Regions from separate parts of the Mesorhizobium sp. USDA 4132 genome, predicted to be linked through region 3. Evidence: predicted binding sites of a transcription regulator. Region 3 holds the regulator's gene; each other region holds the start of a gene.

What was found. The regulator PhoB, encoded in region 3, activates phosphate uptake and scavenging genes when phosphate is short. The targets are predictions, from matches to a motif close to TGTCATNNANCTGTCAT.
Region 1: a site for PhoB is predicted at 4,169-4,185, ahead of ACZ9IU_RS13045 (BtaA family protein). Genes of this name have one in related genera too.
Region 2: a site for PhoB is predicted at 4,025-4,041, ahead of ACZ9IU_RS00875 (alkaline phosphatase). Genes of this name have one in related genera too.

The regions. Positions count from the first base shown of each region.
Region 1 is NZ_JBWCCP010000001.1:2,532,127-2,541,915, reverse strand. Features, by position in the region: gene ACZ9IU_RS13060 (lytic murein transglycosylase) at 1-1,131, opposite strand, end outside; gene ACZ9IU_RS13055 (glycoside hydrolase family 25 protein) at 1,272-2,057, opposite strand; gene ACZ9IU_RS13050 (class I SAM-dependent methyltransferase) at 2,205-2,861, opposite strand; gene ACZ9IU_RS13045 (BtaA family protein) at 2,873-4,120, opposite strand; gene ACZ9IU_RS13040 (serine hydrolase domain-containing protein) at 4,287-5,639, shown strand; gene ACZ9IU_RS13035 (lytic transglycosylase domain-containing protein) at 5,679-6,791, opposite strand; gene ACZ9IU_RS13030 (LysE family translocator) at 6,894-7,529, opposite strand; gene ACZ9IU_RS13025 (pyrophosphate--fructose-6-phosphate 1-phosphotransferase) at 7,580-8,791, opposite strand; partial or broken gene ACZ9IU_RS13020 (TerB family tellurite resistance protein) at 9,118-9,789, shown strand, end outside.
Region 2 is NZ_JBWCCP010000001.1:186,759-196,547, forward strand. Features, by position in the region: gene ACZ9IU_RS00855 (hypothetical protein) at 1-820, opposite strand, end outside; gene ACZ9IU_RS00860 (hypothetical protein) at 962-2,008, opposite strand; gene ACZ9IU_RS00865 (DUF817 domain-containing protein) at 2,112-2,972, opposite strand; gene ACZ9IU_RS00870 (ribonuclease D) at 2,988-3,611, opposite strand; gene ACZ9IU_RS00875 (alkaline phosphatase) at 4,096-5,847, shown strand; gene ACZ9IU_RS00880 (hypothetical protein) at 5,929-6,396, shown strand; gene ACZ9IU_RS00885 (ABC transporter ATP-binding protein) at 6,399-7,088, shown strand; gene ACZ9IU_RS00890 (ABC transporter permease) at 7,085-8,386, shown strand; gene ACZ9IU_RS00895 (Ldh family oxidoreductase) at 8,383-9,372, opposite strand; gene tolA (cell envelope integrity protein TolA) at 9,424-9,789, opposite strand, start outside.
Region 3 is NZ_JBWCCP010000001.1:583,855-593,643, reverse strand. Features, by position in the region: gene ACZ9IU_RS03020 (aspartate aminotransferase family protein) at 1-963, opposite strand, end outside; gene ACZ9IU_RS03015 (GcrA family cell cycle regulator) at 1,372-1,908, shown strand; gene ACZ9IU_RS03010 (PACE efflux transporter) at 2,098-2,535, shown strand; gene phoB (phosphate regulon transcriptional regulator PhoB) at 2,545-3,228, opposite strand; gene phoU (phosphate signaling complex protein PhoU) at 3,250-3,963, opposite strand; gene pstB (phosphate ABC transporter ATP-binding protein PstB) at 4,009-4,824, opposite strand; gene pstA (phosphate ABC transporter permease PstA) at 4,838-6,157, opposite strand; gene pstC (phosphate ABC transporter permease subunit PstC) at 6,154-7,638, opposite strand; gene ACZ9IU_RS02980 (substrate-binding domain-containing protein) at 7,825-8,859, opposite strand; gene phoR (phosphate regulon sensor histidine kinase PhoR) at 9,054-9,789, opposite strand, start outside.

The DNA.
Region 1 (9,789 bases), 1.9 Mb from region 3:
GACGGCCTGGCGCGTACCCGATCCGAGGATGCCGTCGACCTTGCCGATATCGTGGCCGAGCGCTTCGAGCTTGGTCTGCAGCGCCTTCATGCCGGTATCGTCGAGACCCTGGTCCGGCGTGCCCTTCTGATAGGTCGGAGCGCCGGAAAGCCGGGTTGCGAAATAGGCGGCCGAAGTCGTGTAGATGAACGACTGGTTCCATTCCAGATAGATGTTGAAGTTCGGATAGGTGAGGAAGGTCGGTCCCTTGCGGCCCTGCGGCAGGATGAGGGCTGCGGGCAGGTTGCCGAAATTGGTTACGCCGTCGCGCGGGACGACGCCCAGCTTGAACCATTCGCTTGCCGGGATTTCGTTGCCGAGGCCGGACTTGTCCCAAGGCAGGTTCTCGGGCAGCGTCACTTCCTGCATCCAGGGCTGGCCGGGTTTGAAGCCCATGCTCTGGATGAACTTGGCGGCTGTCAGGATGGCGTCCGGAGAACTGGTCTTGACGTTGACATGGCCATCGCCGTCACCGTCGACGCCGTGCGCGACGATATCCTTGGGAAGCATCTGCACCTGGCCGATCTCGCCGGCCCATGCACCCGTGTTGGTGGAAGGATTGAGATCGCCGTGCTGGACCATCTCGATCAGGGCGATCAGCTGCGGGCGAAAAAGTTCCGGACGGCGGCAGTCGTGCGAAAGCGTCACCAGGGCGTTGCGGGTGTTGAAATCGCCCTGGACGGCGCCGAAATCGGTCTCCATGGCCCAGAAGGCGGTAATCACGCCTGGCGGCACGCCGAATTCCTTTTCGGCGCGGGCAAAGACGTCCGCATACTGCTTGATCTTCTGGCGGCCGATATCGAGGCGGGCCTGGCTGACGGTGCGCTGCGAGAATTCAATGAAGGTCTGTCGGAAGACACCCTGGGCCCGGTCGCGAGACAAGACCTTCTGGTCGATCTGCGCGCCGGCGAGTGCTTCATCCGCCGCACTTGCCGATGCGCCCTTGGAAATGGCTTCCGCCTTGACGCTGTTCAGGAAGGCGCCGAGATCGCCGCCGCAGGCGGGAGCCGGGGTCTGGGCGAGAGCGGTGGAGGCGAGGCAGCTGGTGATGACGGAGGCGAGGGCGAGGCGGCGGGCAAAGCGAGCGGACATTCGGCGTTCCTAGAATCTGAGTAAGCGCCGCCTGATCTCGGAAAATTTTGTGACCGAAACATGGGCGACAGCTCTGGTGGCGCAGTTTTTATCGCAACTGCTCACACATTGCCAGACACCTGTTCGCCCTGCGAACGGAGTTACTTGTTCACCGCCGCAATCCAGTTATGCCAGTTCTTGGACGTGCCCGCAAAGACGTTGATATCCATCTCACCCTTGATGCCCGGAACGATGCCTGTCGAAGTATACTGCCAGAAGGCCCAGCGGCGATCCGGGTAGATCTTGGTGGGATGCTGCGCCACGGCGCGGAGCCAGAAATGATAGTTGCTGAAGGCGCCGACCAGATTGTCCCGGTGGAAATCCACCGACGTATAGATGATCGGACGCTTGCCGTAATAGGCCTCGAGACGGTCCATGAAGCGCTGCATCGATGCACGCACTGTTTCGGGATCGGGACGGGTCTTGCAGGTCGGCGAAGCCTGGTTCCATTCCATATCGAGGACCGGCGGCAGCTTTACCGCATCCTTGGGCACATTGTTGATGAACCAATCGGCCTGTTCGTCGGCCGTCGAGCAGAAATAATAGAAATGGTAGGGAGCGTAAGGAATGCCGGCCGACGCGGCACCTCGCCAGTTCAGCTCGAAGGTCGGATCGATGCGATCCCTGCCTTCGGTCGCCTTGATGAAGACGAAGGCTATTCCAGCCTTCTTCACGGCCGGCCAGTCGATATCCGTACCGTTCCACTTGGAGACGTCGATGCCGTGGATCTCGTGCAGGCCTGGGTGGTTCTTGCCGAAATCCTGCGGGTCGCTGTCCTTGAACCGCATTTTCTTGACCGATGACGTTTCCATCAGGTCATAGCTTGAGGATGTGCATCCCGTGGCAAGGAACGCGGTCGCAAGGAGGGCCAGAAGGAGCCGAGGCATGAACATCCCGTGTGGTGTCGATGTGGAAGCCTCTTGCCCCGTTCGACGCGAAACAGGGAGGCGTGAACTCCATATTCACCATAACGTCGTAAAAAATCAGTTAGGGCAAGAGGAATTCCAGCTTCAAACGTCAGGAAGCGCCGGGATTCAGCGCCGGCGGCGGATGACGGCGTGCCACGCGTAGCCCCCGCCGATTTCCTCGAAGATCATATCGGCGTCAGCGTCGGCAAGCTTGCTTTCGAGCACGTCGTGCAGGTTCGGCCGCGGCGTGACGTGGAAACGCATGAGCCACGCCTTCAAAAACCGCCCGAACCAGCCCGGCAGCCGTTCCTGTTGGCCGAAGTCGACGATGTGCAGCGAACCATGCGGCGAAAGCGCCGCAAGCGAGGCTTCGACCGCCTTTTCCCAATCGGGAATCATCGATAACGCGTAGGAGATCAGGATGCGGTCGAAGCCGGTCGTGCCGAATTCCTCCGCTTTGAAACTTGTCGCATCGGTGACCCGAAATTCCGGGGTGACCGGCTTGCCGCGGAAGTTGGCCCGGGCGCTTTCCAGCATCTCGGCGGAGATATCGAGGCCGTAAAGCTTTGCCGCCGGGTAGTGCCTATGAGCGAGGGCGAGGTTACGGCCGGTGCCGCAGCCGACTTCGAGGAGCGAGGCATTCGGCGGAACATTCAATCCCGCAATCGCCCGGTCGCGGCCGAAGAGGTAATATTTGCGGGTGATGTCGTAGATATGGCGCTGATACCGGTACATCCGGTCCATGCGTTCGGCGTGGCCATTGGACAAGGGGCTGTTCGCCATATCCGTCGCCATCAGGCTTTTTTCACGTAGATGTGGAAACCGCCGTAGATCGCCGAGCGATCCTCGAGGTTGAGCTCGCTGGAGCGCTCTTCCAGATAGGACCACTGATCGAGGAGGGCCGGCGAGAGGCGACCGTCGAGCACGCTCTTTTCGGCGGCGGTGCGGAAGATCACGCGGGCGCCGGGGGCGGCTGTGCGGCTGATTTCCGACCAGAGGTCGTTCAATTGCTCGTCATTCATCCAATCCTGCGCGTCGAGCAGGATGTAACGATCGACCGAGCCGGCGGCCTTCTGGGCCAGCAGTTCGGTGAAGCTCGCGTGATGAACTGTCACCCGCTCGGCGTTATCGCGGATGGCGCGGTAGTTCTCGGCCTTGAGATAGGTCGGCAGCGTGCCTTCCTCGGGCTTCGGATAACGGCGGGCGAAGGCCTGCCAGGCGAAATAGTTGTCGCGCAGCGGAAAGTGGCAGGCGAGTTTTTCGAGGCGCTGGCGCAGTACCGGTGCGATCGAGCCGTCGGAAGCGAGGCTCGCCAGCTCGTCATATTGCTGCGGCGGAATGCCGAGGCCGAACAGCGAGCTCTTGCGGCTGGTGATCCAGCGGATCAGCGGCCTGTCGAACAGCGGAGCGATGCGGTCGTCGAAGAACTGGCGCTGTTCGCGCAGCGACTTGGCATTGGCCATTTCGGTCAGATTGATGCCGTGCAGGCGGGCGATCAGATGGCCGGCGCCGATGAAACGGCCGAGCAGGCCGGTCTTGTAGATATTGCGGTCGAACACCTCGATCCGGCGGCGGCCGGCGATCGAGCGCTTGTCCCAATAGGCGCGGGTTGCTGCATCGAGATTGGGGGCGATGAAGGTGTCGTAGCTCTTGCTGTTGGTGCGGATCCCGTCCATGCCGAAATGGCGAACGACATCACCGTGGCCGGGCAGGTGGCGGAAGGCGGCGAGCTTCAGGCGGTTCAGCGCGACGTGATGCGGGTTCAAATCGACGACATCGATTTTCTTCGGCGAGCGAGAGAGATAGGCGAGCATGTTGCAGCCGCCGGAGCCGATGGTGACGATCGAATGCTGGTCGGAAAGCTCCATGGCGGTCATGTCGACTTCCGGGTCTTCCCAGATCTGCGGATAGACGAGACCGGAGAACAGGAGGCCGAAAAGCCTTTCTGAAAAACCCTGCCGAGACAGCGCTTTATGCTGCAGAAGTGCGTCCTTCAGCTTCTGGTTTTTCCGAAAACCGGCTTCCTGTGCAATATCCGCCATGGTCGAGTCCCGCCTTGTTCAGAGTTTCAGGGCGTGTAAACCCGTCATGCTACAGATTGATGACGAGGCCTGTGTCCAGTCCCGCAATAGGCCCGGGCGCGGCCGATCGCCTCTTCCTTGGACCTGAGAATCCTGATTGCATGCGGCCGTCCAATGGGAGGCAGGCATGCGGTTCTTGATCCGGTCTTTGAAAATCCTTATCGGCGTCATCTTCGCCGGCCTGATCGGGCTCGGGATCTGGCTCTATACCTCGCCTCCGGAACTGCTGAGGGTCGGCAGCGGCTATTCGGCCAAGATGGTCTGCTCGAACGTCTTCCTTGCCGGTCGCGACAGCGACGAGGTTCTGGCGGTCGATGTCCAGGCTCCCGGTCATCCGCTTCTGAGATTGATGCGGGTTTCCGTCGACCGAACGGAAAAGCGGGTTCATGCGGCACTGCTTGGCATTTTCGCCGGTAATGACGCGGTCTATCGCGAAGGGCTCGGCTGCACCGTCACGCCTGACGGCGCAGCCGCGCCAGCTGTCAGTATTCCAATGCCTGCCGTTACGTCAGCCGATCCGTCCGCGCTTTGGCCGGAAGGCGGAAAAGTGGAACCCGATCCGTCGGTTGTGCGGCTCCTCTCAGATGCGAATCTTGTCGGACCTGGCATGCGGGCGGTGGTGGTGGTCAAGCAGGGGCGGATCGTCGCCGAGACCTATTCGACCGGTTTTTCGAAGGACACGCCGCTGCTTGGCTGGTCGATGACCAAGACCGTCAACGCCGCGATCCTCGGCACGCTGATCCGCGACGGAAAGCTCTCGCTGGACGACAAGGGACTGTTTCCCCAATGGCGGGGCAACCAGCGCAGCGATATCCGGATTGCGGACCTCGCCGCCATGGAAAGCGGGCTCGCCTTCAACGAGGATTACGGTGCGGTCGCGGATGTGACGCGCATGCTCTATCTCGAGCCGGACATGGCAAGTTTTGCCGCGGACCAGCCGCTCGAGGCCGATCCCGGTTCGCGGTTCAGCTATTCCTCCGGCACCGCCGTGCTGCTCTCAAGAATCTGGATGGAAAAGGTCGGCGACGGGACCGCGGCGCTCGCCTATCCCCGCACCGCCCTGTTTGGTCCGCTCGGGATGACAAGCGCAGTGATGGAGGCGGACGCGGCCGGCACTCTCGTCGGCAGTTCCTATATGTATGCGACGGCGCGGGACTGGGCCCGGATGGGGCTGCTGCTTGCGCGAGACGGCGTCTGGAACGGCAGGCGGATCCTGCCGGACGGTTTTGTCGCGCTGATGCACCAGGCCAACGCCACGTCGAACGGCCGTTATTCGAAGATGCAGACCTGGCTGCCGGGCAAGAACAATCCGGACATGCCGGCGGATGCCTTTTTCATCCAGGGGCATGATGGGCAGACCATCACGGTCATCCCGTCGCTCGATCTGGTGGTGGTGAGGCTTGGGCTGACGCCGAGCTGGAACCGTTATGACCCGACACGGCTTGTCGCCGAGGTGGTGAAAACAACAACGGCGCCCTGAGGCGCCGCAAGCGTTCTGACCAAACATTTTTCAGGCAGCTTACTTCTCCAGGACGTCCAGCATGTCCTTGCGCTTGGCGTCATAATAATAACCGCGCGCATAAAGCTTGATGGCATTGTCGTTTTTGTTGTCGGCAACCAGCCAGGCGCCGCGCAGATACTTGATCGCGTATTTGAGGTTGGTTTCGGCATCGAGCAGGCCGGCCGGCGGGCCCTCGTAACCCATCGACTTGGCGGTCGAATACTTGATCTGCATGAGGCCCCAATAGCCGTTCTTGTGATAGGCCTTGGGATCGTATTTGCTTTCCCGATGCACGACGCGGTGCACCAGCGATTCCGGCACGCCATACATGCCGGCATAACGCTTGATGAGCTTGCTCAATTCCGGCGGCGCATCGGACGCCGTGGTCGGCATAGGCTCGCCCGGAGCCGGCGGGAATTCCATGGCGGACAATGCGGCGATCGCTCTCGGCTGCGCTGCATAGGCAAGCGTCGCAGTGTCCGGGCGAGGGATCGGGACGACGGTCTGCAGTGCGACCATATCAGGCGTAAGTTCGGGTTCGTCGAGCGCGATTGCCGAGGCTGCGGCCGGCTGGATCCGGCCTTCGGTGACGGCAGGCGCGATCGGCGGCGACACGAGGCGGCTGCCCTTTGGCATTGCAAGGCTCGCCGGCTGGGCGGACGCGAGGATAGTCGAGGTGGTGCGGGCCACGGGCGGCGGCATCATCGCCGGTCCGGGCGCCGGTGCAAAAGCGACGAGCGGGGCCATGGTGGGCGCTGCCATCGCGGCCGACTGAACGGACATCGCATCGACGGCTGCAGGCGTCGGAACGGGAAGTCTTGCGGTCTTGGCGAGTGCCACGGTCGGCTGGGTGTCGGCTACCTGGACGGTGGAGGCAAGCTGGACGCCCGGAGGGATCGTCTGGCCTGCAACCTGAACCGGCCCGTAGACCGGCAGATCGGCTTTATGCGTCGTCGTCTGGCCATCCGCGGAAGCTGTCTGAACAGGTCCTGTCGCCTGGCCGTTGATCGGGGCAACCGACTGCGTCGATGCAAGCTTTTGCTCGCGTTCGACGCTCGAACATCCGGTGAGAGCCGAAGAAACGGCGCACGCCACAACCGTCCCGCGGCCGAGGAATCGGATTATCGCCATTGGGTCGCTTTCATGAAAAAATGGTTACCCCAGTCCGCCCAAACGCCACCAAAAGAGCATTTCCATTAACCTATTGGGCGACGTCCGGCAAGACGGCGAGCGTCAAGCGGCGATCCGGCGATAACCGGCGGTCACCGCACGCCGTGAAATGAAGCGCGTCTGGGGTTTGCGCGAGGCGGCATTGAGGTTGGCGGGGCGCCGTCTGCGGGCGAGCACGCGGCGCGGAAAAAGCACGTGAATTCCGGCTCCAAGTGCTGCGCAAACAAGGAAGGTCGCCTGCATTTCGAGAAGCTGGGGCAGGAGCGACCGGTCGGGATCGACGAACTGTGTGAGCACGGCTGCAAGAACGATGGCATAACGCGCCTGGAAGGCGGATTTGCCGAACAGGCATCCAAAGATTCGCGCCGCCCGACACTCGGGAAGATTGTCATTGTCGGCGATGGGGCCGGAGATTCGCGGGTCCTGGTAGGACCAGAGCACATAGAGCATCAGGTAGCCCAGCCCCGCCCAGGAGATTACGTCGACGAGCTTCGGCAGATAGACGGCGACCAGGGCCATGGGGATCATTGCCACGATCAGGGCGGCCGACATTCCGACGGCAAGTCCCGGAACCGTGGCGATCGCCGTGCGGCGACCGCGCTGGAGCGAGAAGCTGGCGGTGAGACAAGCAAGGGGGCTTGGAAGGAGGGCGAGAAATATCGCGGTCGCAGCAAAAGCGAGCCAGATGTCAGCCGTCATTCCATTTCCTCCCGGACGCCCGTTGAGCGGCGCCCGCTAATTTTCTTGTCTCAAGCCGTTTCGAAGGGCTGGCCGATATGGTCCATCACTTCGCCGAACCATTTTGCCGTCAGATCGAAATGTTTTCCACCCTTGATTCTGGGAAATTCGATCGTGCGCAGTTTTCCACCCTGATCCTCGTCGTGGCCGGTGACGCCGGAAACCTTGTTCAGCGCGCTTTCGACCGCGAGATCGACCATGCCCTGGATGAGGCGCAGGTCGTCGCCGTTTGCCGGTGCCGAACGGGCGAAATAGCCGGACTTCTGCACCATCGAGCGATCGGCTCCGATCAGCGCTGCGAACTGCTTCTGGAACCAGCCGCCGACATTGATCGTGTCTATCTTAACATGGCCGAACGCGTCGCGCTTGATCGCTTCGCCTGCCGCTTCCCGTTCGGCGACGATCGTATCGAGGCCGGCACCTTCCGAAACGAACAAGGTCACGAAACCGCGCTGGTCCATGACGTCCTTGAGGCGTGCGGCCTCCTTGTCGAGGTCGAAGGCCATCTCCGGCAGGTAGACACCATCGATGTTCTTCATAGCGCTGTTCATCATGAAGCCCTCGACATATTCGTTGCCTTTAGTCTTTTGAATATAGGCCCGTGCGGTGGCGGCGGTAAGCCAGCCGCAGTGGCGTCCCATCACTTCGTGAATCACAAATGTGCGAGGAGCGGCACTCTGCTCGTTCGAAACGTTGTCGAAGAAAGAGGCACCGACTTCGGCGGCCGTCCAGGCGCCGAGCGACTGGCGGATCGGCACGATGTCGTTGTCGACGGTCTTCGGCAGGCCGACGACGGTGAGGTCGTAGCCGTTGGCGCCGAGATAGGCGGCAAGGTCGGCGGCCGTCGTGTTGGTGTCGTCGCCGCCGATCGTGTGAAGAATGGTGATTCCATCGGCGGCTAGCCGCTCGGCGGCGACGCGAAGCGGGTTCTCGCCTTCCTTGACGAGGCCGCGCTTGACGCAGTCTGCGGCATTGGTGAGCTTGACGCGGCTGTTGCCGATCGGCGAGCCGCCGTAGCGGTGCAGCAGATGCGCCTTTTCGCGCATGTCCCTGGTTATTCCGATGCGGTCGCCGAGCAGAACGCCTTGATAACCGGAGCGGTAGGCGACCATCTCGATGTCAGGTGCGACGTCGTTGTAGCGCTCGATCAGGCCGCCGACGGCGGAAGACAGACAGGGCGCGAGGCCCCCTGCGGTCAGCATTGCTACTTTCTGTTTGGCCATCGATCCTCCTTGACGCGCATGCTCGCGTACAGTTCAAAACCGCTGAATGGATGCGACAGAGACAGGCCCCTGTAAAGTGAATTTCTCAAGAAAAACCGCAGCTTCGACTTCGTGGCGCAGAAGAGGCTAATATAATCGATTCAACTCTTACGGCACTCAAGCCTCGCCTGTGGAAAACAGACCTGCGGGCCTCGTCAATTGTCCCGGAGTACAGGGTCACCTGTCTGTGAGCGCCGGTGATTGTTCGGAAAACATGAACATAGTTTAATCTAAGACGGGCCGTCCGTCGTCTTGCAATCGCGCCTGCAATCTGGTCCACTATTCTAATGATCTGGGATTTTACCTGCCTTCAGTTTTCTTCTCTATGGGAACGGCTTCTCGGCGCCATGGGCGACGCAGCCGGGAACGCGCTCGGCCGCGTCATTGAGGCGATCCGCACGGTATTCGAGGGTGATCCGGAAACGCGCCGGCAGGTGTCGTTTTCGGTTGCCATCATCGCGCTGTCGGCCAAGATGGCGAAGGCCGACGGTATCGTCAGCGAGGCCGAGGTCAAGGCCTTTTCAGCAGATATTCGATTTTCCCGACGAGGAAGCCCGCAACGTCGCACGCCTCTATAACCTCGCGCGCCAGGACGTTGCAGGTTATGAAGCCTATGCGACCAAGCTCGCCGGATTGTGCAGCCCCGGTGCCGGCAAGGCTGACAATTGCCCGATGCTGGAAAACGTCGTGGACGGCCTGTTCCATATCGCCAAGGCGGATGGACTGGTGCATGAGGCGGAACTCGCTTTCCTGTCCCGCATCGCCGAAATCTTCCGCATCGACGAGGGACATTTCCGTCGCATCATGGCGCGGCACGTGCATCTCGAGGGCCGGGACCCCTATCTGGTGCTCGGCGTTTCGCCGGAAGACGATTTCGCCAAGATCCGCAAGCAGTACCGCTCTCTTGTCTCCGAACATCATCCCGACCGGTTGATCGCCCGCGGTGTTCCGGCTTCGCT
Region 2 (9,789 bases), 400 kb from region 3:
GATTCTGAGCAGCGCTGGAAATTGTCGCCGCAACGGGCGCTGCTTCTGCATCCTGCGTAGCTGCTTCTGCGGCAATCTCCCCCGGCAAAGCTCCGTCGATCGCAGTGTCCTCGCCGGGCTGGGCGCCTGGAGGGCCAACCTCTGCCGTGTGCACGAGGACGGAAGTTTGGCCGGACGCAGATGGCGCGGCATTCGCTGTCTGTGGCAACGGGCTCGGCGCCTGTTCCGCTCCGGCATTCTGCCGATAGGAGCTGACGACAGCCTTGGCGGCGAGATCGCGGTCGAGCAGCTGCGCGGTCTCCAGCTGTATGGCGATGCGGGCGGCTTCCGGACTTGCGGGATTGTTGAGGATTTCCACGAGCAGGCGCAGCGAAATACCCTTGACGAGCTGGTTGAGCGTCCGCTCGAGAGCCGCCTTCTCGGCTGGGTTCATCGCCTTGACCGCGTCTGAGAGGCGCTGGGCATAATCCGCCAACGCTTCGCCTTCGCGGCGCGGCACCTTGATCAGCCGGCCGATGGTCTCGGCGAAGATGGAAAATCCCTGCGCGAGCTGAAGCTGCGCCGAGAGCGAAAGGATATCCAGCCGCCCCGCCGACATCGGCGAAGAACCGATCAACCCGCTGTTCGCCGCGGCATTGGCCACGTCGATCCGCTGACGCAGCATCGGTTGCTGCGAAGGTGTCTGGTAGTCGACGAATGAACTGGTACGAACCGGCGGCAGCATCGTCCGCTCCAATGTCTGATAGAGACGATAGGACAGCTCGGCCGAAGGGTTCTTGTCTTTTCGCAACGATACGGCGTTGCGACCGGAACGCCTCATGGCGTCGCCAGTGCCGATACACAGGATGACTGTGGGGCAAAAAGGTTAACAACTCGCTAACGCATTCCCGTTTTCGCCGACAGGTCAGCGAAAATGATCCATTACGATGCAGATGAGGGGAGATTGGGGGTTATTGCTGGATCACGCAGCCAACTTCTTCTTCAACAATTCATAAATGCCGATTTCGTCCACCCGCACCGAAAAGATGTCGGCCTGGGATTTTTCGGCGCTGTCGGCGGCAAGCTCCTCGATTGCGCTCGCCGCCATTTCATTGGTCGGCGCTTCATTGTCTGCCAGGACCTCATCGGTGACGGAGTCGCCCTTGGCGGATTGATCGTCGGAGACGAGGCTGTCGCCCGCGTCGTCCGTATCGGTATTGGCGACCTGTTCGGCCGCCGCGGCGAAGAGGGCCAGCAGCGCGGTGTCGTCGACGGCAGGCGTATCGCCGGTGCCATCGGCAGCCGGCGCAGCTGTCGCCTTGTCATTCGTCTTCTCGATGACGTCCTGAACCTTCTGAACGTCCTCAAGCTTCTTGCCGGCCTCCGCCGCCTGGATGTCGGCCTGGCGTTCGGCGCGGGTTCCGGCATCTTCGACACGGGTCGGATCGTAGCCCTGCGGACCGAGCTTCAGTTCTTCGAGCGTCTTCGGATCGGCGACGTCTTCGAGCCGCTGCACGACGCGCTCGACTTCCGTGTCGAGCTTGCCGCCATTGGCCTTGCGGTTGAGGCCGTCCATCAAGCGCTGGTTGTCGTCGCCGTAGGGGTTCTTGATCGCCGCCAGCAGCGTGTCCATGGAGATGCCGATGTCGTCGAGGCCGAGGTCTTCGGCGAGTTTGCCGACCTCGTCCGGCATCATCTCCTTCAGCGCATCTTCCAGCGCTTTCCCGAGCTTGTAGGAGGAGCGCGCTTCGTCGGTATCGATGCCGAGCTTGGTCGCCAGGCGGTCGACGAGCTCGATCTTCAATTCGTTGGGGTCGGTTTTGTTGACGCCGAAAAGCGCGGAGGTGATCTTGTCGCGCGCGCGCCGGGCGTCTTCGCTGGCGCTGATCCGGGCTTCGACAATCGGATCGCTCTTCTTGCCGGTCCGCTGTTCTTCGTCTTTCTTTCGCTGTTCCTCGATACTGTCGAGCATCGACCGCATCATGTTGGTCGCGGCAAGCCCAAAAGTCTGCTGGGTAGGAAGCAACATGGCCCGAAATCCGGTCTCGTCGAAAGGTACACCGCCAAGCAAAACTAGATTTGAAGGGTTAACGAGACGTTACCGGGTGGCTAGAACTTATGTCACCCTTTATCTATTCGGGCGGCCGCGGCTTCACCACCAGCGTCACCAGCACAAAACTCACGTAGAGAAGCAGATACCAGGATCCAAGCTTGCCGAAGGATACTATGTGCCAGGTCTTCTGTGTCGGATAGATCCAGGTGCCCGTCAGCGTTCCGATATTCTCCGCAAGCCAGAGGAAGGCCGAGGAAAGAAACGCGGCAAGCACCAGCGGCATCCGCAAAGTCGTCCTGTCGGTGGTGAAATGGATGTTCACCCGCCGGAACACGATCACGGTCGCCGCAAACAGAAGATAGCGGATGTCCGGCAGAAAATGATGGCTGAAGAAATTGGCATAAATGGCGATCGCCAGAAGCCCTGTCTGCCAAATTGGCGGATAATGGCTGAAGCGCATGTCGAAGATGCGGATCGTGCGGGCCATGAAGGAGCCGACTGCCGCATACATGAAGCCGGAAAACAACGGCACGCCGCCGATCTGGAGAAGCGACGTTTCCGGATAGGCCCATGACCCCATATGGACCTTGAATATCTCCATCACGGTTCCCGTGACGTGGTAGACGAGGATGACCCGGGCTTCCTCCCAGCTTTCCATCTTGAAGCGCAGGAACAAGATCTGGACCGTCAGGGCGGCGAGGAACAGGAAATCGTAGCGATGGACCGGCCAACCCGGTTGCCAGATGACTTTGGTGATGAGCAGCAGCGCCAGCATCATCGCCGCGAACAGGCAGGCCCAGGCCTGTTTCAGGCCGAACAGGATGAATTCTGAAAGCCACCACGGAAGCGGTGCCAGTGCGCTGCGAATAACAATTCGCAGCGGCTCTAGATAAGGCCCGGTCTCGTGTGCCGCCGGTCGTTCGCGATAGCCTTGATCCATCCGCCGGTCAGCCCATCAGCTATGGGCGAAGATATCGGCCTCTTCCCAGCCCAGCAGGTCCAGCTTCGCCCGCGTCGGCAGGAATTCGAAACAGGCCTGGGCCAGTTCGGCGCGCTTGTCGCGCACGAGGCGGTAGGTCAGCTTGTCGCGCAGCGCATGCAGGTGGAGCACGTCGGAGGCCGCATATTCGAGTTGCGCCGGCGAAAGCACCTCGGCTGCCCAGTCGGATTGCTGCTGCGCCTTGGAAACGTCGACGTCGAGCATTTCCTTGAGATTGTCCTTGAGCCCGTGCCGGTCCGTGTAGGTGCGGGTCAGCCGCGAGGCGATCTTGGTGCAGAACACCGGCGTCGTGGTCACGCCGAACGTATGGAAGAGCACGGCGATGTCGAAGCGGCCGTAATGGAAGATCTTCTGGCGCGACGGATCGGCGAGCATGGCGACGAGATTGGGAGCCTCGCTCTGCCCGGCCGCGATGCGGATCACGTCTGCCGAACCGTCGCCCGGCGAAAGCTGTACGACGCACAGCCGGTCGCGGCGCGGCACGAGGCCGAGCGTTTCCGTATCGATGGCGATCGCCCCGGTATACCGGGCTGCAGCGACTGCCGGAATATCGCTTTCATGATACCTGATCTCTGCCATGTCCGTCTCCGTCTGCCTGTCTGCAAAGATTCGCTATAAACCACGTTTTCGGCCAGGGATATGGTGATCTTGGGAAGGCCGCACCGCTTGCGCTCATATATGTGTTTCAATGAGCGATCGAATTCTGCGCGGGCATTTGCTCAGCCTTGCGCCTAACGCATTGCTGCATTGCAACCAAGTGGCTTGGCCTGCTTAAACGATTAGCCTATATGTTTGGCCATCGGGCGACGCACTCCTCCTCCCAGTGTTGCCTGATACGGATCGACAACATCCTCCTCCTCCCAGTTGTCGATCAAGTTTAAAGCCTGGCGCACCCTCCTCCCGCGCCAGGCTTTTCCCGTTTCTGGAGCAGGATTTCCTTCAAAACATTGTTTTTGCCTTACGACAGCCGAGGTGCCGCGATCTGTGATTGGCGTCACGTAGGTGTCACGCACCGCCGATATACGAAACCTCGCCTTCCCTTTGAACTTTTCGTGAGGTTACTATGCGCAAGATTTTTGCCGCTCTGGTCGTTTCGACCGCGCTGGCCGGCGCCGCCCAGGCTGCCACCGTTTATCCGCTGGATCGCGCCACGATCCTCAGCGGCTCCCCCTTCGATTTCAAGGTCGAGTTCAACTCCGTCGTTAAGCCGGAAGATGTCAAGATCACCGTCAATGGCCAGGATTACAAGACTGTTCTCGGCAAGGAAGTCCAGTTCGTTGCGGAAGAAAAGAACAAGGACAAGATCCTCGGTTCTGCCGTCATCCTGCGCGGCCTGACCATCGCCACCGCCGGCGATTACAAGGTCGAGATTTCGGCCGGTTCCGAGACCAAGACCGTCACCTGGAATGTCTACGGCACGGGTTCTGCCCCGAAGGCCAAGAATATCATCTTCATGCTCGGCGATGGCCTTTCGGTCGCGCATCGCACAGCTGCCCGCATCATGTCCAAGGGCATGACCGAAGGCAAGGCCAACGGCCGTCTCGCCATGGACGACCTCGATCACATGGCCTTCGTCGGCACCTCGGCGACCAACGCCGTCGACACCGACTCGGCCAACACGATGTCGGCCTACATGACCGGTCACAAGACCGCCGTGAACGCGATCGGCGTTTATGCCGACCGCACGCCGGACTCGCTGGACGACCCCAAGGTCGAAACGATTGCTGAAGCACTTCGCCGCCAGACCGGCAAGTCGATCGGTATCGTCGCCACCTCCGAAATCGAGGACGCGACGCCTGCCGCCGTCGTCTCCCACACCCGTAACCGCAACGACAAGGCCGATGTCGTCGGCATGCTGCTAGGCGTCAAGCCGGACGTGGTGCTCGGCGGCGGTTCTGCGTATTTCCTGCCGCAGGCGACTGCCGGCTCGAAGCGCAAGGACGACAAGGATTATGTCAAGCTCTTCAAGGATGCCGGCTACACGCTGGCCACCGACAAGAACGAACTTGCAGCCGGCGCAAACGCCAATGGGTTGCTGCTCGGCCTCTTCCATCCTGGCAACATGGACGTCACGCTTGACCGCGAATTCCTGAAGAAGGGAACCGTCGAAAAGTATCCGAACCAGCCGGGTCTGGTCGCCATGACCAAGGTCGCCCTCGATCGTCTTTCCAAGGATCAGGATGGTTTCTTCCTGATGGTCGAAGGATCCTCGATCGACAAGATGTCCCATCCGCTCGACTGGGACCGTGCCGTCATCGAAACCATCGAATTCGACCAAGCGATCGCGGTTGCCCGCGAATTCCAGAAGACCCATCCCGACACGCTGATCGTTGTCACCGGCGACCACACCCATGGCGTTTCGATCATCGGCACGGTTGACGACGACAAGCCGGGCACCGAGATGCGCGAAAAGGTCGGCACTTATGCCGAAGCCGGCTTCCCCAACTACAAGGACGAAAACGGCGACGGTTATCCGGACAAGATCGACGTTTCGCGCCGGCTGTTCCTTGCCGCCACCAACGGCCCGGACCACTACGAAACCTTCCGCCCGAAAATGGATGGCCCGTTCGTTCCGGCGATCCAGAACGAGAAGAAGGAATACGTTGCCAATGAGCAATACAAGAACGTGCCTGGCGCGGTCTTCGTTCAGGGCAATCTCCCGAAGAGCAGCGACAGCGGCGTTCACTCCGTCGACGACGTCGTCCTGCAGTCGTCCGGCCCCGGTTCGGAAGGCTTCAAGGGCTATATGGAAGAAAGCGACATCTACAAGGTGCTCGCCGATACTTTCGCGCTCGGCACCAAGCAGACCAACTAAGGTCTGACGCCCCGCCGCACCCGTGGTAGAACAACGCTCCCGGCCGAAACGCGGCCGGGAATAGCGTTTCAGGAGGGTTTCATGGAAAAGCTCTTTTCAAAGGGTTTCAGCCGCCGCTCCGTGCTCGGCCTGGCCGCCGCCGCAGCTCCGCTGCTTGCGGCAGCCCGTTCCGCCGCCGCTGCCGATGACCTCGGTTTTAACGAACTCTATGGCAGGTACAGCGTTCTCGGCCTGGAATTTTCCGACAAGGTGAAGAAGCTGGCGGGCCGCGAAGTGGCGATCCGCGGGTTCATGGCGCCGCCGCTGAAAGCGGAAGCGGCTTTCTTCGTGCTGACCGAAGTGCCGATGGCGCTTTGCCCCTTCTGCTCCTCAGATGCGGACTGGCCGGACAATATCGTCGTCATCTACCTCCACCGCAAGCAGACATTCACCCAGGCGAACGAAACGATCGAGGTGCGCGGCACGCTTGAGGTCGGCTCCTGGAGAGATCCAGATACCGGATTTGTCAGCCTCCTGAGGATCCGCGACGCGGCATATCAGGGCGCGTGAACATGCTTTCCTTGCGCATAGACAATCTGGCCATGTCGTTCCCCGGGCTGAACAGCCCGGTTTTGCTGGTCGATTTTCTGACGATCGCCGCCGGCGAGCGCGTTGCCGTCACCGGCGGTTCAGGGTCCGGCAAGAGCACGTTCATCAACGTGATCACCGGGCTTGAGCGCCCCACCTCCGGAAAGGTCGTCTGGAGCGGCGAGGATGTCGCCCGGCTTTCCGAGACCGCGCGCGACCGCTGGCGGGCAGAACATGTCGGCCTCGTGATGCAGGATCTCCATCTTTTTCCCGGCCTCTCGGCGGTCGAGAACGTGCTTCTGCCGGCGCGGCTGGCCCGTGTCGCCGATGCGGCGTTGATCGTCCGTGCCCACGACCTCCTCAAAAGCGTAGGCCTTTCCCGTCCGGGCCAGAAGATAGAGACCATGTCACGCGGCGAGATGCAGCGTGTGGCGATCGCTCGTGCGGTGTTACGCAAGCCGGGCGTGATCGTTGCCGACGAACCGACCGCCAGCCTTGACGTGGAGGCTGGCGAGACGGTCGGCCGGCTGCTTCTGGATATGTCCGGCGAAACCGGAAGCACTCTGATTGTCGTTTCCCATGATCAGCGCCTGATCGACCGGCTCGATCGCCGCATCACGCTTGGCGCCGGCCGTATCATTTCCGACAGTTTTCGCGAAGAGGTCGCGGCATGATCCGCTTCATCGCCGCTGATCTGCGCCGCCTCTGGCTTGGCGCTGTGGTGGTTGTGCTGCTGGTTGCGCTCGCCACCGCCCTCGGCGTCACCGTCACGCTGCAAGAGCGCGCCCTGCGGCTCGGCAGCGCCCGCGCCGCCGACAAGTTCGATCTGGTGATCGGCGCGGCCGGCAGCGAAACCCAGCTCGTGCTCTCTTCGATCTTCCTGCAGCCGGCGCCGCTGCCGCTGATGCCGGGCGAGGTGCTGGCAAAACTCTCGAAGGATCCGCGTGTCGCCTGGGTGGCGCCGGTCGGGTTCGGCGATTCCTTCGCCGGCTACCCTTTGGTCGGGACGACCCGCGCGCTGATCGGCAGCACCGTTTCCGGTTTCGCCGCAGGCCGCATGTTCGAGAAAGAGGGCGAGGCGGTGGTCGGGGCGGCAGTGAAGCTGCCGGTCGGGGCCGAAATCAAGCCCATGCACGGCACGGCGGCGATGGGCGGCGAGACCCATGCGGGCGTCGTATACCACGTCACCGGCAAGCTGCCGCCGACGGGGACGCCTTGGGATCGAGCCATTCTGGTGCCGATCCAGGCGGTCTGGCACGTCCACGGCCTCGGCCACGATCATGAGCACGAGCACGAGGACGAAGAGCATCACGAAGGCGGAGCAGCACAGGTAACGCAGGCCGCGGCCGCTGCGGATGAGCATGCCGACGAGGATCACGATCATCACGGGTCCATCGATGCGGATGCGGCGATCGACGAGAATTTCGCCGCCGATGCCCCCGGTCTTCCGGCGGTCCTCGTAAAGCCGAAGACGATTGCCGATGCCTACAAGCTCCGCCAGGAATACCGCAACGGCAATACGCTCGCGGTTTTCCCGGGCGAGGTGCTGACCAGCCTCTATGCGACGCTCGGTGATGCCAAGATGGTGCTGAGCGCCGTGGCCGCCGGATCGCAGGGCTTGGTGGCGGCAGCCTTGGTCCTGGTCACCATCACCCATATCGGCCAGCGTCGGCGCCAGATTGGTGCGCTGCGGGCTTTTGGCGCGCCGCGGCTGTCGGTTTTCGCAATCGTCTGGTTCGAGCTCTTCCTGCTGGTCGCGCTCGGCATCGGCCTCGGCTTCCTGACCGGCCTCGCCGCTGCCCGGCTGATCGCCAACGCCTTCACCGTCAAGAGCGGCATCATCCTGCCGGTCGGCTTTGTCGGCGAGGACCTGCGCATGGCGCTGATCCTGCTTACCGCATCGGCGGTTCTGTCCGCCGTGCCGGCCGTTCTCGCCTACCGCCAGTCGCCGGCGGCAGCGCTGCGGGCCTAGGTCAGCGCGCCAATCGCCGAAATCACCTCGTCCTCGACATCGAGCCCCTGCTCGATCGCCTTCCGGCGTGCGTTCTGGCCGCGCCGGCCGGGCAGGCGAACGCCCTCTTCGGAGGCCATCTCGTGGGCAAGTTCGGCGATCCGCTCGGCAGCCGAGGCGGTGCTTGCGGAAGGATCGATGACAATCAGCGTCTGACCGACCGAGGGCGGCGGACCCTTCTCGTCCATGAACGAGCTTGCCTCGTAGGAGAAGTTAGATCCGGTCAGGCCGGCCGACAGGACCTCCACCATCAGCGCCAGCGCCGCACCCTTGGCGCCGCCCGAGGGCGCCATCAGGCCCTTGTGGGCCGCGTGCGGATCGGTGGTGGGCTTGCCGTTGGCATCGAAGGCCCAGCCTTCCGGAATGCTCTCGCCCTTCTGGCGTGCCGCCATGATCTTGCCAGCGGCGACGGTCGAAAGCGCGAGATCGATGACCAGCGGATCCTCGCCGGCAACCGGCGTCGCAAAGGCGATCGGGTTGGTGCCGAACAGCCGCTTCCTGCCGCCCCAGGCGGCCATCGAGGCCGGCGCATTGGCAAACATCAGCGCCACAAGGCCTTGCTCGGCAAACCGCTCGACGGTCAGCGCCATGACGCCCGCATGGTGAGAGCGATGGATGGCACCGAGCGCGATGCCTTGTTCCCGCGCGATTTTCGGAAGCTCGGCGACTGCGATATCGAAGGCCGGGTAGGCGTAACCGAGCGCCGCATCGACGACGAGCGCCGCCGGACGCGGCCGGGTGGCGACGGGTCTCGCCTTGCCGTTGACCTTGCCGGAGCGAGCTTGGCCGATATAGGCGGGAACGCGGCGCAGGCCATGACCGTACTGTCCGGCAGCTTCCGCATGCACGAGCGCATGGGCGACGGATCGGGCGGTATCGGCAAGAACGCCATTGGCTTCGAAAACGCTCTGAACAAGCGTTTCGGCTTCTGGGAGAGTGATGTGCATGCTGGAGATCCAGATTGGTTCGGGGACGAACGCCGCGAGGAAATCAGGCGGTTATTCGCACTTTACCGGCTGGCTGAGTGAACTTGCAACACCGGAAGGCGGCGCAGGGATGGGCGAAGCACGTCGGACAGCCGATGCGACATAGTCGTCGATAGACGCGTTGCCCGACGACCCAGCGACCGAGACATTGCCGATGTTGCCGCTGCCGTCGAAGCTGAAGCGGACCGTAACGATGCCGGTTCCGTTGCCGGGGCATTTGCGGGCGTAGCGAGCAATCTTCGTTCTCACGCGCGTCATCCACTGCTGCGGCGAAACCGACAACGAAAATAAGCTGGTGGAATTCTGGCTGGCGGCCGTGCGGTCCGATTGCTTTGCCTGGATCTTTGCCTCGGCCATGTCCGGACGGGCCTGCTGCTG
Region 3 (9,789 bases):
GACGTTGGGGAAGCGATCCTTGAGGCTGGCGAGCCCCTGCCGCAAGACCAACGTGACGTCGCGGACATTTTCCAGGAAGCCATCCCCCAGGATCACGTCGAGCACGGCATTGCCGACCGCCATGGCCAGAGGGTTGCCGCCGTAGGTGGTGCCGTGGGTGCCGGCTGTCATACCGGACGCAGCTTCCGCCGTGGCAAGGCAGGCCCCGAGCGGGAACCCGCCGCCGATGCCCTTGGCGAGCGCCATGATGTCGGGCGAAACGCCCGTCCATTCATAGGCGAACAGTTTGCCGGTGCGGCCGACGCCGGTCTGGACCTCGTCGAAGATCAACAGCAGGCCGTTGTCGTCGCAGATCTGCCGCAGCGCAGCCAAGAATTCCTTTGGAACCGGCCGGATGCCGCCCTCGCCCTGGATCGGCTCGATGAGGATCGCCGCGGTCGCATCGGTGATCGCAGCCTTCAAAGCGTCCATATCGCCGAACGGCACCTGATCGAAGCCTTCGACCTTGGGGCCGAAACCTTCGAGATATTTCGCCTGGCCGCCCGCAGCGATGGTCGCCAACGTGCGGCCATGGAAGGCGCCCTCGAAGGTGACGATGTGGAAGCGTTCCGGATGGCCCTTCACGAACTGGTAGCGGCGCGCGGTCTTGATGGCGCATTCGAGCGCCTCCGCACCGGAATTGGTGAAAAACACCTTATCCGCGAAAGAGTTGTCGGCGAGGCGGCGCGACAGCGTCTCCTGGCCGGGCTGCTCGAAGAGGTTGGACGTGTGCCAGACCTTGTCGGCCTGCGCCTTCAGCGCGCCGACGAGATGCGGGTGGCCATAACCGAGCGAATTGACGGCGATGCCCGCGCCGAAGTCGAGATATCGCTCTCCACTTTCCGTCACAAGCCATACGCCCTCGCCGCGTTCAAAACGCAGCGGAGCCCGGGCAAACGTGTCGAAAAGCGCGGCTTCAGCCATGGCGACATCACTCCTCTAGGCAGTCAAAAAAGGCCGACAAAACCGGCCAGAAAAACCAAAAATGCCGCCCACTGGGCGGCGGGGGCACTATCGGGGTTTAGGCCGTCAATGTCAACAAAGCTCGGTGTTTTAGGCGCGTTACGACCGGAAACCGACAGGCGCTGGCTTCTGTGACAAAAAAGACTCTCCATCACAGCAAGTTGGGGAAAACCACGAAATCGAATCCCGCAGATTCCTCCGACTCTTGCCACGGAGTCAGCCTCACACTAGGTTAAAGATCAATTACTAGACTGCATGCGGCGGAACTAGTCACCTCAAGCATAGATATAGTGGGTGCTGTGAAATGATTTTCACAGTAAAGGTGGACGGATTCTGCATGCCAGCGGCGTTCAAAGGCGGAGAACGGGCATGAACTGGACAGACGAGCGTGTCGAGAAGCTCAAAAGATTGTGGTCGGAGGGCCTGAGTGCCAGCCAGATTGCTGCACAACTGGGAGGCGTAAGCCGCAATGCCGTGATCGGCAAGGTGCATCGCCTCTGCCTGCCGGGCCGGGCGAAAGCCGGCGGCACGGTTGCGACCGGTCGCGCATCGGCTGCCAAGCGGACGACATCGGCGCCGCGGGCTCCGAACTATGCGTCGCGCGTCACGACCCGGACCGTTACCCGCGCCGTCGGCGCGACGATGGTCAAGGAAGAGATCGAGATCGAACCCTACCAGGAGATGGAATACCGTCCGGCCTCCAACGTGGTCGTGCCGATCTCCCGTCGCCTTGCATTGACGGAACTCACCGAGCGCACCTGCAAGTGGCCGGTCGGCGACCCGCTTAAGGAAGACTTCCACTTCTGCGGCTGTGAATCCCCGGATGCATCGCCCTATTGCGGTTATCACGCAAAGCTCGCCTACCAGCCGGTCAACGAGCGCCGCAAGGTTGCCGCACGGGTCTGAGCGGCGGCGCGACACGAGGGCAAAAATCGAAGGCGGGCTCAAGGCCCGCTTTTTTGTTGTGCATGGCAGATATGCCGGCCGAGCCTTGCTCCGGATCGGCATTGCGCCTATCTGAAAGACAGCGAGGACGACCTCCCCCATTCGGGCAGAAACTCCGGGACGGCCCGGAAAGCATCCCAGGAGGTCATCATGCGCTCGACACGCGACCGTATCCGCCATGCCATCAGCTTCGAACTGATCGGGCTCGCTCTCATCACACCACTCGGCTCCTTCGCCTTCGGCATGCCGGCCGCCGATATCGGCGTGGTCGGCATCGGCAGCGCGACGATCGCCACTGGCTGGAACTATCTGTACAATCTCGGCTTCGACCACCTGATGCAGCGCTTTACCGGCGGCACGCAGAAAAACACCGCCATACGCGTGGCGCATGCGGTGCTGTTCGAACTTGGACTGCTGATCGCGCTTCTGCCGCTGATCGCCTGGTATCTCGGCATCAGCCTCGCCCATGCGCTGACGATGGACGTGTCGTTCGCGGTCTTCTACGTGGTCTATGCCTTCTTCTTCAACTGGGCCTACGACAGGATCTTTCCGTTGCCGGAATGGCAGCGGCAGACCGAGGCGGCTTAAAGCCGCCTCTCAGGATTCCATTGAATAACCCGCGCCGCGGACGGTGCGGATGACATCCTGCATATTGGAGAAGTTGAGCGCCTTCCTGAGACGCCCGACATGCACGTCGACGGTGCGCTCGTCGACATAGATGTCGTGACCCCAGACGCCGTCCAGAAGCTGCGACCGCGAAAAGACGCGGCCGGGCGACGCCATCAGGAATTCCAGCAGGCGGAATTCGGTCGGGCCCAGGCGCACTTCGCGGCTCTTGCGGTGAACGCGATGAGTTTCCCGGTCGAGTTCGATATCGCCGCAACGGAGCACGCTGGAGAGCACTTCGGGACGGGCGCGGCGAAGCATCGCCTTGACGCGGGCCATCAGTTCAGGCGTCGAGAAGGGCTTCACGACATAGTCGTCGGCGCCGGTGGCGAGGCCGCGAACACGTTCGCTCTCCTCGCCGCGGGCCGTCAGCATGATGATCGGCAAGCGCTCCGTTTCCGGGCGCATGCGCAGCCGGCGGCAGAGTTCGATGCCGGAAACGCCGGGCAGCATCCAGTCCAGGATCAGGAGGTCCGGTACCCGCTCCTGAAGCCGAATTTCGGCTTCGTCGCCCCGCAAAACGGTATCGACCTCATAACCCTCGGCTTCCAGATTGTAACGAAGAAGCACGCTCAGCGCTTCTTCGTCTTCTACGACAGCAATTTTCGGCAGCATTCTTGGTCTGCTCCGTCAGTTCTATTCGGTGATCGCGCCGAGCGTGTTCGACGAGTCGTCCTTCGGACGATCGCCTTCCGGCTGGGCACCGGTCGTCATGTAGTAGATGGTCTCGGCGATGTTGGTGGCGTGGTCGCCGATGCGCTCGATGTTCTTGGCGCAGAACAGCAGATGCGTGCAGGTGGTGATGTTGCGCGGATCCTCCATCATGTAGGTGAGGAGCTCGCGGAACAGCGAGGTGTACATCGCGTCGATTTCCTCGTCGCGGCTGCGGATCGCCTCGGCCTTCTCCGCCGAACGCGTCGAATAGACGTCGAGGACGTCCTTGAGCTGCACGAGGGCGAGATCGGAGAGATGCTCCAGGCCGCGAGCGAGCTTGCGTGGCACGCCGGTGCCCTGAACCGCGATGACGCGCTTGGCGGTGTTCTTGCCAAGGTCGCCGACGCGCTCCAGATCAGAGGCGATGCGCAGCGAACCGACGATCTCGCGAAGGTCGGCCGCAACCGGCTGGCGGCGGGCGATCGTGATGATCGCCTTGTCGCCGATCTCGCGCTCGGCGTGATCGAGGATCACGTCGTCGGAGATGACCTTCTGGGCGAGTGCGGCGTCGGAATTGACCAGCGCGCGCACGGCGTCCGAGCACATCTGCTCGGCGAGGCCGCCCATTTCGGAGATACGGCGGCTCAGGTATTTCAGTTCGTCGTCATAAGCCGACAGGATATGGGTCGATGCCATCTTCTAGTCCTCAAAATTGATTTTCAGGCGGCACAGTCGGCTGGGTCAGCCGAAACGGCCCATGATGTAATCCTGGGTGCGCTGGTCGTCGGGATTGGTGAACATCTTGTCGGTGTCGTTCTCCTCGACGAGCTGGCCGAGATGGAACATGGCGGTGCGCTGCGAGACGCGGGCAGCCTGCTGCATCGAGTGCGTCACGATGACGATCGTGTAGTTGGCACGAAGTTCATGGATGAGCTCTTCTACCTTGGCGGTCGCGATCGGATCGAGAGCCGAGCATGGTTCGTCCATGAGGATGACTTCGGGCGACACGGCGATCGCGCGGGCGATGCACAGACGCTGCTGCTGACCGCCGGAGAGACCGGTGCCGGATTCATGCAGGCGATCCTTGACTTCGGTCCAGAGGCCGGCGCGCTGCAGGCTCGCCTCGACGATCTGATCCATGTCGGCCTTGTTCTTGGAAAGGCCGTGGATGCGCGGACCGTAGGAAATGTTCTCGTAGATGGTCTTCGGGAACGGATTCGGCTTCTGGAAAACCATGCCGACGCGGGCGCGAAGTTCCACGACGTCGATGTTATTGTCGTAGATATCGTCCGTGTCGAGGGTGATCTTGCCGGTGACGCGGCAATTCTCGATCGTGTCGTTCATGCGGTTGAGGCAGCGCAGGAAGGTGGACTTGCCGCAACCGGAAGGACCGATGAGAGCCGTCACAGTGTTTTCGCGGACGTTGAGGTTCACGTCGAAAAGCGCACGCTTTTCGCCGTAATAAACCGAAACGTCCTTACCGATCATCTTGTGGGAAGCATCGCTCATCTTCTGGTCCAGCGCCTTTTCTACTGCCGATTCTGACATCATATTCATTGTCATACTCCTTCTACCAGCGCCGCTCGAAGCGACGCCGCAAGAGAATTGCGCCAACATTCATTAGGATGAGAAACAGGAGCAGGATGATGATTGCTCCCGAGGTACGCTCGACGAACGCGCGCTCAGCTTCGTTCGCCCACATGTAGATCTGGACCGGTAGCGCCGTCGACGGGTCGAGCGGCGTGGTCGGATAGTTGGCGACGAAGGCCACCATGCCGATCAGGAGCAGCGGTGCGGTTTCGCCAAGGGCATGGGCGAGGCCGATGATGGTGCCGGTCAGGATGCCCGGCATGGCAAGCGGCAAGACATGGTGGAAGATCGTCTGCATCTTCGAGGCGCCGAGCCCGAGGGCGGCAGCACGGATCGATGGCGGCACTGCCTTCAGTGCCGCGCGGGTCGCGATGATGATCGTCGGCAGCGTCATGAGGGTGAGCACCAGACCACCAACGAAGGAGGCCGAGCGCGGCAGGCCCATGAAGTTGACGAACACCGCCAGACCTAGCAGACCGTAGACGATCGAGGGAACGGCCGCGAGATTGTTGATGTTCACCTCGATCAGATCGGTGAACTTGTTCTTCGGGGCAAATTCCTCGAGATAGATCGAAGCGGCGACGCCGATCGGTAGCGCCAGGACAAGCACGATCAGCATCATGTAGAACGAGCCGATGAGCGCGACGCCGACACCGGCTGCTTCCGGACGGCTCGATGCGCCGTTGACGAAAATGCCGCCGTTGAAGTGCTTGGCAAGGGCTCCGCTGTCAGAGAGCTGCTTCATCCAGCCGAGCTGCTGGTCGTTGATCTTGCGGTTTTCCTGGCTGACGTCGAGGTCGATCTGGCCCTTGTAGGCCGAGTCGATATCGCCGGAAGCAAGCAGTCTTACCGTCTGCGTCGTGCCGATGATCGCCGGATTGGCGATGACCAGGTCACGCAGCTGAACGCGGACACCATCCGACAGCATCTGGCCGACCGCGCGGGCCGCGACACGGTCATCGACGCTGACGTTAAGCAGCTTGGCGAGAGCATTGCGGGCGACGACCGGATAGTTGGCCGTCATCAGCTTCTGCGGATTGGTGGCACGTTCGTTCTGCGGGTCGATGATCTGCTGCGAGAACTCGACCGGCATGGTGATCATGGTCTGCTGGAAGGCGGTGTAACCCTTGGAGACCACCGACCACAGGAGAAGCATCAGGAAGATGATGCCGAAGGAAAGCGCGGCGATGCCATAGGCACGGAAGCGACGCTCGGCGGCGTAACGGCGCTTGATGCCGATATCGCGACGGACGGACTTGGCCCTGGAGATGCCGGCGGCGGGAGAAACCACATCGGTCATTCGTACTGCTCCCGGTATTTGCGCACGATATAAAGCGCGTAGATGTTGAGGCAAAGCGTGATGGCGAAAAGCGTGATGCCCAGCGCGAAGGCAACCAGGGTCTGCGGCGAGGTGAACTCAAGGTCACCCGTCAGCTGATTGACGATCTTGACGGTCACGGTCGTCATTGGCTCGAAAGGGTTGATCTGCAGGCGGGCGGCAACACCGGCCGCAAGCACGACGATCATCGTCTCGCCGACGGCGCGCGATGCGGTCATCAGGAGCGCGCCGACGATGCCCGGCAGAGCGGCCGGCAGGACGACCTTCTTGATGGTTTCCGAACGGGTGGCGCCGAGGCCGAGCGAGCCGTCACGCAGGGCACGCGGCACCGCCGTGATGATATCGTCGGACAGCGAGGAGACGTAGGGGATCAGCATGATGCCCATGACGAAGCCGGCGGTCAGAACGCTCTGTGCCTGAATGAAGTTGGCATAGTCGCCGGTGACGAGGCCGTTCAGCTGCGAAGAGATATCGCGCAGGAACGGTCCGACGGTCGTCAAGGCGAAGAAGCCGTAGACGATGGTCGGAATGCCGGCGAGCACTTCGAGCAAAGGCTTCGCAACCGAGCGGACCTTCGGCGAGGCGTATTCCGACATGTAGATTGCCGAAAAGAGACCGATCGGAACCGCAAAGAGCATCGCGACGAAACCGATATAGAGCGTACCGAGCAGCAGCGGAATAAGGCCGAACTGACCTTCGGAGCCGCCAGAACCGGCAGCAGCAAAACGCGGATCCCATACCGTGCCGAAGAAGAATTCCCAGGCGGGAATAGCGGTGAAGAAGTGGGCCGCTTCGGTCAGCATCGAGGCGACGATGCCGATCGTGGTCAGAATGGCGATCGAGGAGGCGACGACGAGGCTGCCGAGAACCACCTTTTCCACTCGGTTGCGGGCGCGGAAGCGCGGCGCAATCTGACGATAGGCGAAGAACGCCCCGCCGACGGAAGCCGCCAATACGACGATCGTCATGAGGATGCGGCTGACGAAGGTCATCCTGTTCAGGACAGCGGCGGCCTTGACCATGAAGGGCTGGGGATCGCCCGCAAGCGGAACGCCCTTGGCCCCAAGCGCAGCACGCAGCTCGACCGGATTATTCTCGACGCGGGCAATCTCGTCGCCGGTCAGCGCATTCATGCCTCGGGCGATCGAAGTGATCATGCCGTAGCTCAGGCCCTGCTCGGCCTGCGATTGGGTTTTCACCTCTTCAGGAAACGCACCGCGGACCGAGGAGCTGATATAGATCGGGCTGGCGACCAGCCAGACAAAGAGAATGACGACGGCCGGCAGGATCGCCCAGACAGCGACAAAAGAACCGTAATATCCGGGCCGTGAATGAAGTTTGGAGGAAATCCCTCCGACCAGTGCCATTGAATACCGGGCACCAGTGACGTAACCGGCTATGCCGATTATTGCCAAAATCAATAATATTAGTGATGTGTTCATCATAATCCCCCGGCGTACCGCTTTCGGCGGCAACCCATCACCGCCCAGCTCCGTTCATCGGAACCGATCGCATTCGCCATCGCGCCCTGCGCAACACCATCGCCACAAAACCGACGATTCCGCCGATGCAAAGGCCATCGATCGGAAGAGAAAACGGCGCCGCCAAAAGCGGCGCCGGTCTTTGGATTACATGGTCTTGCCAGCGGCAAAGTCCTTGCGGCCCTGTTCGCGCTGTGCGTCAGGAGCAGCAACCAGGCCGTACTCGATGAGCGGCGAGTCAGGGCCGATCATGTCGTCGGAAAGGAAGAACTCGACGTATTCCTTGAGGCCCGGAACGACGCCCAGGTGAGCCTTCTTCACGTAGAAGAACAGCGGACGGGAAACCGGGTAGGTACCGTCGGCGATGGTGGCCGAGGTCGGCTTGATGCCGCGCATGGTGGCGACCTTCAGCTTGTCGGCATTGTTTTCGTAGAAAGCGAGGCCGAACACACCGACGCCGGTCTTGTTGGCAGCGATACGAGCGAGGGTCTCGGTGTAGTCGCCGTCGATGTCCACGGCAACGCCGTCCTTGCGAACAGCAACGCAGGCTTTGGCCTGGGCAGCCTTGTCAGCGATTTCCTTGGCGATGACGTCGGTTGCGCCGGCATCCTTGCAGCCTGCGGCTAGAACGTTCAGTTCGAAAACTTCGCGGGTGCCGTGCTTTTCGCCCGGGATGTAGGCAGCGATCGGGCCCTTCGGAAGCGTCGGGTTGATGTCCGACCAGTTCTTGTAGGGGTTGGCGACGAGCTTGCCGTCAACAACGACCTGAGCGGCGAGAGCCTTGTAGAGGTCCTTCGGCTCAAGCTTCATGTCGCCGTTGCTGCTGGCGGTCGCGAAAACGATACCGTCGTAGCCGATGCGGATTTCCTGGATGTCGGTGACGCCGGCTGCCTTGCAGGCTTCGGCTTCAGACTTGTTGATCGGGCGCGAAGCGTTTGCAACGTCGATCGTGGCTTCGCCAACGCCCTTGCAGAATTCCTTGAGGCCGGCGCCGGTGCCGCCCGACTCGACGATCGGGGTCTTGAACTTCGGGAAGGCTTCACCGAAGGATTCGGCAACGATCTTCGCATAGGGAAGAACCGTGGAGGAACCAGCAACCTGGACCTGGTCGCGTGCAGCGGCGGCGCCGGCAAACGCAACGGAGGCCACCAGGGCAGCTGCAGAGAGTTTAAGGATGTTCATGAGGAATCTCCCGTCATGGGCTTGTGTGAATGCGGACGGCGCTGGCTCTCGCTCTCGCCAACGCTCGGCCCGCTTGTCTTAGCCGCTGTAGCACCTCTCTTTTATGTCAGTTCGGTGAAACATTTGTGACATATCAAGTATTTGATATTTAAACGGAAATGCAATGCACAGCTTTGCAGAGAGAGCCCTTTATGTCAGAACCTGACGGTGAACTCGCTTCCCTTGCCGACTTCCGACTTGACGATCAGACGTGCTCTGTGGCGGGTCAGGATGTGCTTGACGATTGCAAGGCCTAGGCCCGTGCCTTTCTTGGAACGGCTGTCGGCCACGCTGACCCGGTAGAAGCGCTCGGTAAGCCGCGGAACGTGCTCGGCCGGAATGCCCGGCCCCTGGTCGACAACGGTCACTTCCACCGGATCGGAGGCGCCGTTGCGCAGATAGACGTCCACGAACTTGCCTTCCTGGCCGTATTTGCAGGCGTTCTCGATCAGGTTTTCGAAAACCTGGACGAGCTCGTCGCGATCGCCCAGAACCTCCACCTTGCCTTCCGGCAGGTGCGTGCGGATCTCTACCCCGAGATCGTCGGCGAGCGGTACGAGCGCATCCCGCACATGACCGATCAGCGGCTTCAGGTCGATCGTCTGGTCCGGAGCGATATGGGATTTGAGCTCCAGGCGCGACAGCGACATGAGATCGTCGACAAGGCGGCTCATGCGCGTCGCCTGGTCGAACATGATGGCGAGGAACCGCTCGTGCGCGGCCGGATCGGAGCGCGCCGGCCCCTGCAGGGTCTCGATGAACCCTCGCAGCGAGGCAAGCGGAGTGCGCAGTTCATGGCTGGCATTGGCCACGAAATCGGAGCGCATCCGGTCGATGCGGCGCAACTCCGAAATATCCCTGAAAGAGAGGAGATAGAGCTTCTGCACCACG